Ruminococcus sp. HUN007: one gene and its partners. The protein of the gene in region 3 binds, or shares a complex with, the protein of the main gene of each other region. Links are inferred from orthologs where the notes say so. Each region holds a gene or a part of one and is shown on either strand. Other genes may lie near its edges. The genes, in order: CC97_RS09775, rny and pfkA.

Evidence for each region.
Region 1: pfkA (region 3) and CC97_RS09775 share a complex: the UniProt entries of both Bacillus subtilis proteins name them as parts of the possible RNA degradosome complex. The link is inferred for Ruminococcus sp. HUN007 from one-to-one orthologs.
Region 2: pfkA (region 3) and rny share a complex: the UniProt entries of both Bacillus subtilis proteins name them as parts of the possible RNA degradosome complex. The link is inferred for Ruminococcus sp. HUN007 from one-to-one orthologs.

What each region holds. Positions count from the first base shown.
Region 1 is NZ_JOOA01000002.1:1,296,656-1,299,740, reverse strand. What follows is about bases 33-2,954. They hold CC97_RS09775 (polyribonucleotide nucleotidyltransferase), read left to right. Parts: upstream 33-397; coding sequence 398-2,512; downstream 2,513-2,954. Other genes in these bases: CC97_RS21010 (D-alanyl-D-alanine carboxypeptidase family protein), read left to right, coding at 2,515-2,954; rpsO (30S ribosomal protein S15), read left to right, coding at 33-132. In the rest of the region: more of rpsO, read left to right, coding at 1-32; more of CC97_RS21010, read left to right, coding at 2,955-3,085. UniProt on the Bacillus subtilis protein: Involved in mRNA degradation. Catalyzes the phosphorolysis of single-stranded polyribonucleotides processively in the 3'- to 5'-direction. Necessary for competence development in Bacillus subtilis.
Region 2 is NZ_JOOA01000002.1:2,562,413-2,565,523, reverse strand. The notes cover bases 1-2,948. They hold rny (ribonuclease Y), read left to right. Parts: upstream 1-649; coding sequence 650-2,248; downstream 2,249-2,948. Other genes in these bases: CC97_RS20630 (hypothetical protein), read left to right, coding at 2,438-2,948. Outside these bases: more of CC97_RS20630, read left to right, coding at 2,949-3,111; CC97_RS15340 (hypothetical protein), read left to right, coding at 3,036-3,111. UniProt on the Bacillus subtilis protein: Endoribonuclease that initiates mRNA decay. Initiates the decay of all SAM-dependent riboswitches, such as yitJ riboswitch. Involved in processing of the gapA operon mRNA, it cleaves between cggR and gapA.
Region 3 is NZ_JOOA01000002.1:614,137-617,130, reverse strand. The notes cover bases 115-2,945. They hold pfkA (6-phosphofructokinase), read left to right. Parts: upstream 115-964; coding sequence 965-1,927; downstream 1,928-2,945. Other genes in these bases: CC97_RS06895 (enhanced serine sensitivity protein SseB C-terminal domain-containing protein), read left to right, coding at 2,094-2,879; CC97_RS06905 (DNA polymerase III subunit alpha), read left to right, coding at 115-698. In the rest of the region: more of CC97_RS06905, read left to right, coding at 1-114. UniProt on the Bacillus subtilis protein: Catalyzes the phosphorylation of D-fructose 6-phosphate to fructose 1,6-bisphosphate by ATP, the first committing step of glycolysis.

The DNA of each region.
Region 1 (3,085 bases), 680 kb from region 3 along the record:
AAGAAGGACCACCACTCAAGAAGAGGTCTTCTCAAGATGGTAGGTCACAGACGTAACCTTCTCAACTACCTTCAGAAGAAGGACGTTGAAAGATACCGTGCTGTTATCAGCAAGCTCGGATTACGTAAGTAATAATTTAAAGGCAGTCTGGAGCAATCCGTCTGCCTTTTCAACGTTTTAGCACTATTTTCTAAGACAGTTGTCATCTGGCACCAATAAGGCAGTAATCATTTAGCATTAAACAGTGAAACTGAATGTATTGAATAAAGTACGGCGCTCTCCAGACTCTGTACTGCAGTTTACCCCTCGTCCGCAGGATGAAATCACGCGGGTTCGGTTTTTCTGTTTATTGCTGAATTTACTGCCTTAAGAAAAATAATTTTCGGAGGCGAAAAAAATGTTTGAGAATTACAGAAAGTTTGAAACAACATTTGCGGGCAGACCGCTGGTTGTAGAAACAGGAAAGACATGTGGTTTATCCAACGGTTCATGCTGGGTAAGATACGGCGAAACAGTAGTAATGGCTAACGTAACAGCAAGCGTTAAGCCAAGAGAAGGCGTTGATTTCTTCCCTCTCTCAGTTGACTACGAAGAAAGACTTTATTCAGTGGGCAGAATACCAGGCTCATTTACAAAGAGAGAAGGCAAGCCTTCAGAAAAGGCTATCCTTACTTCACGAGTTGTAGACCGTCCGATCAGACCACTTTTCCCTAAGGATATGAGAAATGACGTTTCAGTTGTTATGACAGTTCTCGCAGTGGAACCTGACAACCTCCCTGAAATCGTCGGCATGATCGCAACATCAGTTGCCATCTCTATCTCAGACATCCCGTGGAACGGACCTGTTGCCGGCGTAAGCGTTGGTCTTGTTGACGGCGAACTCGTTCTCAACCCTACACTTGAACAGAGAGCGCACAACGACCTCAACCTTACAGTTGCAGGTTCTATGGAAAAGATCGTAATGATCGAAGCTGGTGCAAACGAAGTACCAGAAGACAAGATGCTCGAAGCTATCGAATTCGGTCACGCAGAGATCAAGAAGATGGTAGCTTTCATCAGCGACATCCAGAAGCAGATCGGCAAGAAGAAGTTCGAATTCGAATCAATGGAAGTTGACCATGACCTCTTCGACGCTATCGCTGAACTCGCAGAAGAAAGAGTTAAGGTTGCTCTCGACACTGATGACAAGAACATCAGAGAAGAAAGACTCCAGCCTATCAAGGATGAAATACACGAAAAGTTCGATGAACAGTATCCTGAGCAGATCGCAATGATCGACGAATGTATCTACAAACTCCAGAAGAAGATCGTAAGAAACTGGCTCTACGAAGGCAAGCGTGTTGACGGCAGAGGCATCGATGAAATCAGACCTCTTGCAGCTGAAGTAGGACTTCTTCCAAGAGTTCACGGTTCAGGTCTCTTCACAAGAGGTCAGACACAGGTACTCACAGTTGCAACACTCGGTCCTGTAAGTGACTCACAGAAGATCGACGGTCTTGACGAAGAAGATACAAAGAGATATATGCACCAGTATAACTTCCCTTCATACTCAGTTGGTGAGACAAAGCCAAGCAGAGGTCCGGGAAGACGTGAGATCGGTCACGGCGCTCTTGCTGAAAGAGCTCTTGAACCAGTTATCCCGCCGGTTGAAGAATTCCCTTACGCATTCAGACTCGTTTCTGAAGTCCTTTCTTCAAACGGTTCAACATCACAGGGTTCTATCTGTGGTTCAACACTCGCACTCATGGATGCAGGTGTTCCGATCAAGGCTCCTGTAGCTGGTATCTCATGCGGCCTTATCACAAAGCCTGATTCAGACGACTTCATGACAATGGTTGATATCCAGGGTCTCGAAGACTTCTTCGGCGACATGGACTTCAAGGTTGGCGGTACTCACAAGGGTATCACAGCTATCCAGGTAGATATCAAGGTTGACGGTCTTACAATGCCGATCATCAGGGAAGCATTTGAAAAGACAAGAAAGGCACGTATCTACATCCTCGACGAGATCATGCTCAAGGCTATTCCTGCACCAAGAGAGACTGTAAATGAATACGCACCTAAGATGGTACAGACAAAGATCCCTGTAGACAAGATCCGTGAAGTAATCGGACAGGGCGGTAAGGTAATCCAGAAGATCTCAGCTGAATGCGAAGTTAAGATCGACATTTCAGATGACGGTTCAGTATTCATCTCAGGTATCGACAAGAACAAGGTAGACAAGGCTCTCCAGATCGTAAGAACAATCGCTATGGACCCTGAAGTAGGTGCTATCTACAAGGGCAAGGTAGTAAGAATAATGCAGTTCGGTGCTTTCGTTGAGATCGCTCCGGGCAAGGACGGACTCGTTCACATCTCAAAGCTCGACAAGCAGAGAGTTGAAAAGGTGGAAGACGTTGTTTCCATCGGTGACGAAGTTGTTGTAAAGGTAATGGAAATTGACAGCCAGGGCAGAATCAACCTTTCAAGAAAGGATGCTCTTGCAGATATTGAGGCAAAGAATAACAAATAAAAATGAAGATCAGAATAAAACTTCTTCCTGTACTGATGACGGCTGCACTTGCTTTTGCAGGTACAGCGTGCCAGTCTGACGGATCAGACGACAGCACAGGAAGCGGGATAGTTCAGAACGGGGAAAGCATTGCATCTCCCGGTGAAGGAGATACATCAGAGGGGTTTGAGACATTAAACGACATCCGCGAGATCCCGTCCGGAGCAGGGGCTGCTTCGGAGAACGGGGAATTCGCTGATAACAAATGGGCAGCATTTCTTGTAAGTCCTGCACTTCCGGCTTACGATACAGCCGAAAAGGGAGAGGCGATACTTAAGGTGCTCAGCACTGACAGTGTCATAGGCAGTGTGGCTCTTGCATCACTGAATGCACCTGCACCGGCTCCGACAACGGCATACGGTGCCGATGTTATAACAGCCGGCGGTCCTGTGGCAGAAGCATCGCTTGCTCACGGAAGATTATCCGAAGTACCTGAGTCGTTCCTTAACGCACTTTCAGCAGACATGAAGGGTGCTATCGGTCTTGAGTACGGCGATCACGACGGCGGTGCCGGAATGGGTTACAGAACATTCT
Region 2 (3,111 bases), 1.9 Mb from region 3 along the record:
TCCGGAAAACTCTCTGTTAAAGATCAAACGCCGTGCAAGGCTTTCCTCGTCATCATTTTAACGTATTCGATTTTACGTATATTCTAATTATAACCGAAAAAAAATAAATGTCAATAGTTTTTTTGAATATCATGTCACGCATTTTTCCTCTGTTCTGCCCACCAAAGCTATTAGTGCATGCTTACGATATATGAAAAATCTATTGACATCTTCATCAAAAAGAAGTACAATAGAAGTATTGCATTTATTTATTTTAGTAAATCAAAAATTATATTTTTCATTTACTATTAGCCAATGCATCAACAATTACTGTCGCTTGTCAAAGCGATTAAATTAAACGCTGTCCGTGGTCAAAATATATTATTTTAATCTTACAGATACGCATAAATTTCTTAAAATTTATATATAATACACAATTTTATATATCTTCTTATTTCAATTTATATAATTTTTATATATCTACATTTTTTGAAAATTTTTAAAGAAGATCCTGTCGTCAGTACGTTCTGAAGAAGTCAGACCAGATACTGTCCGGAATCTTTCTTCGTACACGGTACGGTTTAAAACTGAATATTTTTGACTTTTACAGGTAAGCGTTTTACGAAAACAATCTTAATATTTACCGGTGAAAGGAGGAAATAATTTTTCCATGAGCATACCAATAGTTATTATTATTGCGATTATTGCTTGTGCGGTCGGTGCTGCAGCCGGTGCCTATTTTTACGGAAAGCAGAGTTTCCAGAAGGGCATTCTCTACAGACAGCAGCAGGCTGAAGCCGCTATAGGCTCAGCTGAGCAGGAAGCAGACAAGATAAGACGTGAAGCTTCCAGACTGATCGAAAGCGCAAAAGCGGAAAGCGAAAACAGAAAAAAAGCAGCTCTTGTTGAAGCAAAGGACGAGATCTACAAGCTTAAGAATGAAGCTGACAAGGAGATTAAGGAAAGAAGATCAGAGATCTCACGTCAGGAACGCAGAATCCAGCAGAAAGAAGAAAACCTCGACAAGAAGAATGACAATCTTGAACGCAAGGAAGAGATACTTCAGAGCAAGATCAAGTCAGCCGAGGAAAAACTCAATGAAGCTGAATCCATCAAGAAAAGCCAGATGGATATTCTTGAAAAAATCTCGGAATTCACAAGAGAACAGGCCAAGGATTACATTATTTCACAGCTTGAAACAGAACTTGTTCATGAAAAGGCACTCAAGATATCAGCTTATGAACAGCAGATAAAAGACTGCTGCGACGACAAGGCAAGAAGCCTTATATCACTTGCTATTGCAAAATGTGCAGCTGATCAGGTTTCAGAATCCTCCATCTCAGTAGTTGCACTTCCTAACGACGAGATGAAAGGCCGTATAATCGGCCGTGAGGGACGTAACATAAGAACACTTGAAACACTTACAGGCGTCGACCTTATAATCGACGATACTCCTGAAGCTATCACACTTTCATGCTTCGATCAGGTAAGACGTGAAGTTGCCAGAATAGCACTTGAAAAACTCATTCAGGACGGACGTATCCATCCGACAAGAATCGAGGAAATGGTCGACAAGGCAAGACGTGAAGTTGAACACAAGATCAAGCAGGAAGGTGAACGCGCTCTTCTTGAAACAAACGTTCACAACATCAACCATGAACTTGTAAAGCTTATAGGACGTCTCAAGTTCCGTACAAGTTACCGTCAGAACGTCCTCAATCATTCTATTGAAGTTGCACAGCTCGCAGGCGTGCTTGCTTCAGAACTCGGTGTTGACGCAAACATCGCAAGACGTGCCGGTCTTCTTCACGATATCGGTAAGGCTCTCACCTCCGAGATCGAAGGATCACACGTACAGATCGGTGTGGATGTATGTAAGAAGTACAAGGAAAGCAATGAAGTCATCCACGCTGTTGAAGCTCACCACAACGACGTTGAACCGCAGACAGTCATCGCATGTATCGTACAGGCCGCAGACGCTATCTCAGCTGCCAGACCTGCTGCAAGATGCGAAAACTACGAAAGCTACATCAAGAGGCTTGAAAAGCTCGAAGAGATCTGCTCATCATACGACGGAGTTGAAAAGTGCTTCGCAGTACAGGCAGGACGTGAAGTCCGTATCATGGTACTTCCGGAAGTCATCAACGATGAAAAGATGGTTCTTGTTGCAAGAGACATCGTTAAGCGAATCGAAGATGAAATGGAATACCCGGGACAGATCAAGGTCAACCTCATCCGCGAAAGCAGAGCGATCGAATACGCAAAATAAGTTTCCACATTACCCTACTCAAGCGAGTAGGGTAACTTAATATTTACACTTTGATTAAGAAAACACTGATTAACCCGGAAATCCGGCTTCACCGGATTTCCGGAGGTGGGATTTGCGGGGCTTCGCCCCGGAGCCCCGCGCTGATTTATGAATAAATCAGCGTTTTCTTAACGGAAAGGAATTTTTCGTATGGCAAAAACTCATAAAACCATATTCGGTACCACCGAAAAATCCAACTTCATTCTGAACATGACAAACGATCAGTTCAGCAAACTGGCAGCTGTACTCTTTACCATCGGATTTTCGCTGATATTTGTTCTGTCTGCTGTAACAGAACTCATGTCAAAAGGAAGGATCTCTGTCGCAACATACGACTGGAAGATAGTGCCTTCGGTCGCGCTCGGTATCACAGGTATTCTGTCAGTAAGTATCTTTATTATCGCTTTCATTAAACAGACGCTTAACAAAAAACAGATAGCTGCTTCCGTAATAGCTCTCGTACTTGCGGTATGCATGTACATCTCATATGTAAATGCCATTTCGACCGTACAGGACTACTCACCTTTTCTAGGATTCCGTTACGGCAGATACGAAGGACTTATGGTGTATCTCAGTTACCTGTTCATATTTCTCGGCGCCCTGTCAGTAAATACTGAAAAAAACAGTCAGAAATATTTTCAGAGTATTCTCAGTTATAACTATCTGCCAGTGCATATGGTCAGGACTTCAGTTCATTCCGTCCTTCCCTTCGTTCTACTACAAAGTTCCTTACCTCATGCAGCCGGTCATGCTCCCGAGCGGCACAGCCGGAAGTCCGGCTTCACTCGCCACATTCATGGCCGCAGCTTCTGTAACCGCATATT
Region 3 (2,994 bases):
AGCTTGATCTTTTCGGAGGATCCGGAACAGATAATGATGTCTTTGTGCCGGACGCTCCGGAATATCCCTATAATGAACTCCTGGCCATGGAGAAGGAGGTCACGGGGATTTTCATGTCCGGACATCCTCTTGAGGAATACGATTATCTTGTAAAGCTTTCGCGTATTCCTGATACAGCTGAAATTACCGAAGATCCGTTTAAAAAATACAGCGATCAGAGTGAAGTTTCAGTTTTCGGAACAGTAGTATCCGAGAAAAGCCATACGACCAGAAAAGGCGACAGAATGAGTTTTGTTACCGTTGAGGATATGACAGGAAAGATAGAATGCGTCGTCTTCCCGGATGTATGGAAAAACTACGGCGGCAAGCTAAAAAAGGACAGTACGGTCCGTATAACCGGAAAGATCTCGGAAAAGGAAAAGGGAAAAAGCATTATTGTTTCCGCAGTATTTACTGCTGATGAATTCAGAAATGCAGCTCTGCGGAGAAAACTATGCATAAGTACCACGTCGAAGGAACTTAAGGATACAATTTCAGAACTGCCGTCGTCAGAAGCGGGAAATGTTAAGATATGTTTCTATCTTTCCGACTTAAGAAAGATAATTGCGCCTCACGGAGAACTCAGTGCTGACCTTACACGCGAATATTACAGGGAACTTGTCAGGATTTTTCCACCGGATAAAACAGCTCTTATATGACCGTTCTGTAAGCGTTTTGCATTTTAGGACTTGACAAACTTCATAAATGTAGTAAAATATATAGAGGCGGGTTTTTTTTAAGGAACATATAAACCGGCCTGCTGTTTACAGAAACTGCGCATATAAAATGCAGTTTACAGATATATAAACACGTATAATGTGTTTGTTAAAATTAAAAAAATAAATATAATATGGTTAAAGTCATTGCTGTTTTGGGTTTAACTGTAATATATAATAAGCCGATCGGCAGAATGGAGTATTTGGATATGATCAAAACTATTGGTGTTTTAACAAGCGGCGGAGATGCCCCTGGAATGAATGCTGCAGTACGTGCAGTTGCAAGAACTGCTATCAGCAGAGGAATTAAGGTTTACGGTATCAGAAGAGGATACAATGGTCTTATCAACGGCGACATCATTGAAATGAATGAACGCTCAGTTTCAGATATACTTCAGAAGGGCGGCACATGCCTTTACACAGCAAGATGTCCTGAATTCAGAACAGCTGAAGGTGTTGACAAGGCAGTTGCCAAGTGCAAGGAAATCGGTCTTGAAGGTATTGTAGTTATCGGCGGCGACGGTTCGTTCAGAGGTGCTGCAGACTTATCAGCAAAGGGAATCCTTTGCATCGGTCTCCCTGGTACTATCGATAATGATATTGCCTGCACAGAATATACTATCGGTTACGATACAGCAATGAACACAGCACTCGAAATGGTTGACAAGATCAGAGATACAGCTCAGTCACATGACCGCTGCAGTGTCGTTGAAGTAATGGGCAGAAACGCTGGTTACATCGCAGTAAACACAGGTATTGCCTGCGGCGCTACAGAGATCATCACAAAGGAAATGCCTTATGACCTTGACGAAGTAGCAAAGAAGATGCTCGAAACAAGAAAGACAGGCAAGCAGCACTTCATCATCGTTGTTGCTGAAGGTGTTGGTCATTCACAGGAGATCGCTCAGACACTTCAGGAAAAGACAGGCATCGAAGCAAGAGCAACAATTCTCGGTCACGTACAGCGCGGCGGTTCACCAACATTAAGAGACAGAGTTATCGCAAGCCTTATGGGTAACTATGCTGTTGATCTTCTCACACAGGGAATCGGCAACAGAGTTGTAGGTATGCAGAATAACAAGATCGTTGACTTCGACATTCAGGAAGCACTTTCAATGCAGAAGCCATACGAAACACACACACACGAAGTAGCAAGAGAAATTGCTATCTGATAAAGAATTCTAAGGAAACACTGTTTTCCTGAATACACGGGGCTTTCCGGTTTTTTCGGAAAGCCTTTTTTTACTTGACATCTGCATGGGAAAAGTGGTAGAATAAAATAATGATTTATACAGGAATCAAACCTGAAAGCAACAAGATTATATGAGGTGAAAAACAATGAGCGAAAATACAGAAAACAAAAAGATAAGACTTGATGAAATAGAAAACCCTGCACTTGTCTATGCAATGTATGAAATGAAGGACAAGAAAACCAAGGAAACTGAAGCAAAGTTTATCAGTGAACTCAGAAGAGCAACATTTATCACTCCTGCAGTCGTTGAGGTAAAGGGTGAAGACGGAGAATTCAGAGTAGCTGAGGATTCATCCCAGAAGGGTGAAACACGTATACAGTTCATGATGCTTCAGAATGATAAAAAGGAAAGATTCCTTCCTGCATTCACAAGTATGGAAGAAGTGAGAAAATGGCGTAAGGAAGATCATTTCCAGACTGTTATCTGTAATTTCGACCAGTATATAAACATTGTGGCTTCAGACGCTGAAGGCCCGAGAGGACTTGCCATAGATCCTTACGGTTCAAATATACTTCTTTCACGGGAACTGCTTGAAGGATTAAAGAGTGCCATCGATGAAAGAAACAATTCACAGGTTTTCATAGCTGATCTCAAGGAACATCCTGAAGAACTCGAGGATGCTCTCAGGGACTTCTTCAATGAAGACGGCACTGTTGAACAGGCTTACCTTCAGCTTATGAGAAGAGGAAACGATGTAAGCTATCTTCTTATTGTAGACAACGAATTTCCTGAAAATGCATCAGAAGATGAAGTAAAGAGCATCAGAAAGAATCTGTTCGACAATATTGCAGAAAAAATAAAACCGGCACTTAACGGCCGTCCTCTTTCAATTGCAGGATTTTCAGATGAGTTCGGTAAAAAAAGCGGTTGAAAACAGAGTACCTTTCTACACCAGATGATCACAAAACTGTCCATATGACAATATAAAAAGAACAGTTTTGTACAGTTCGTAGATATAATCCACTATCAGACCATTTGGTTTTTGT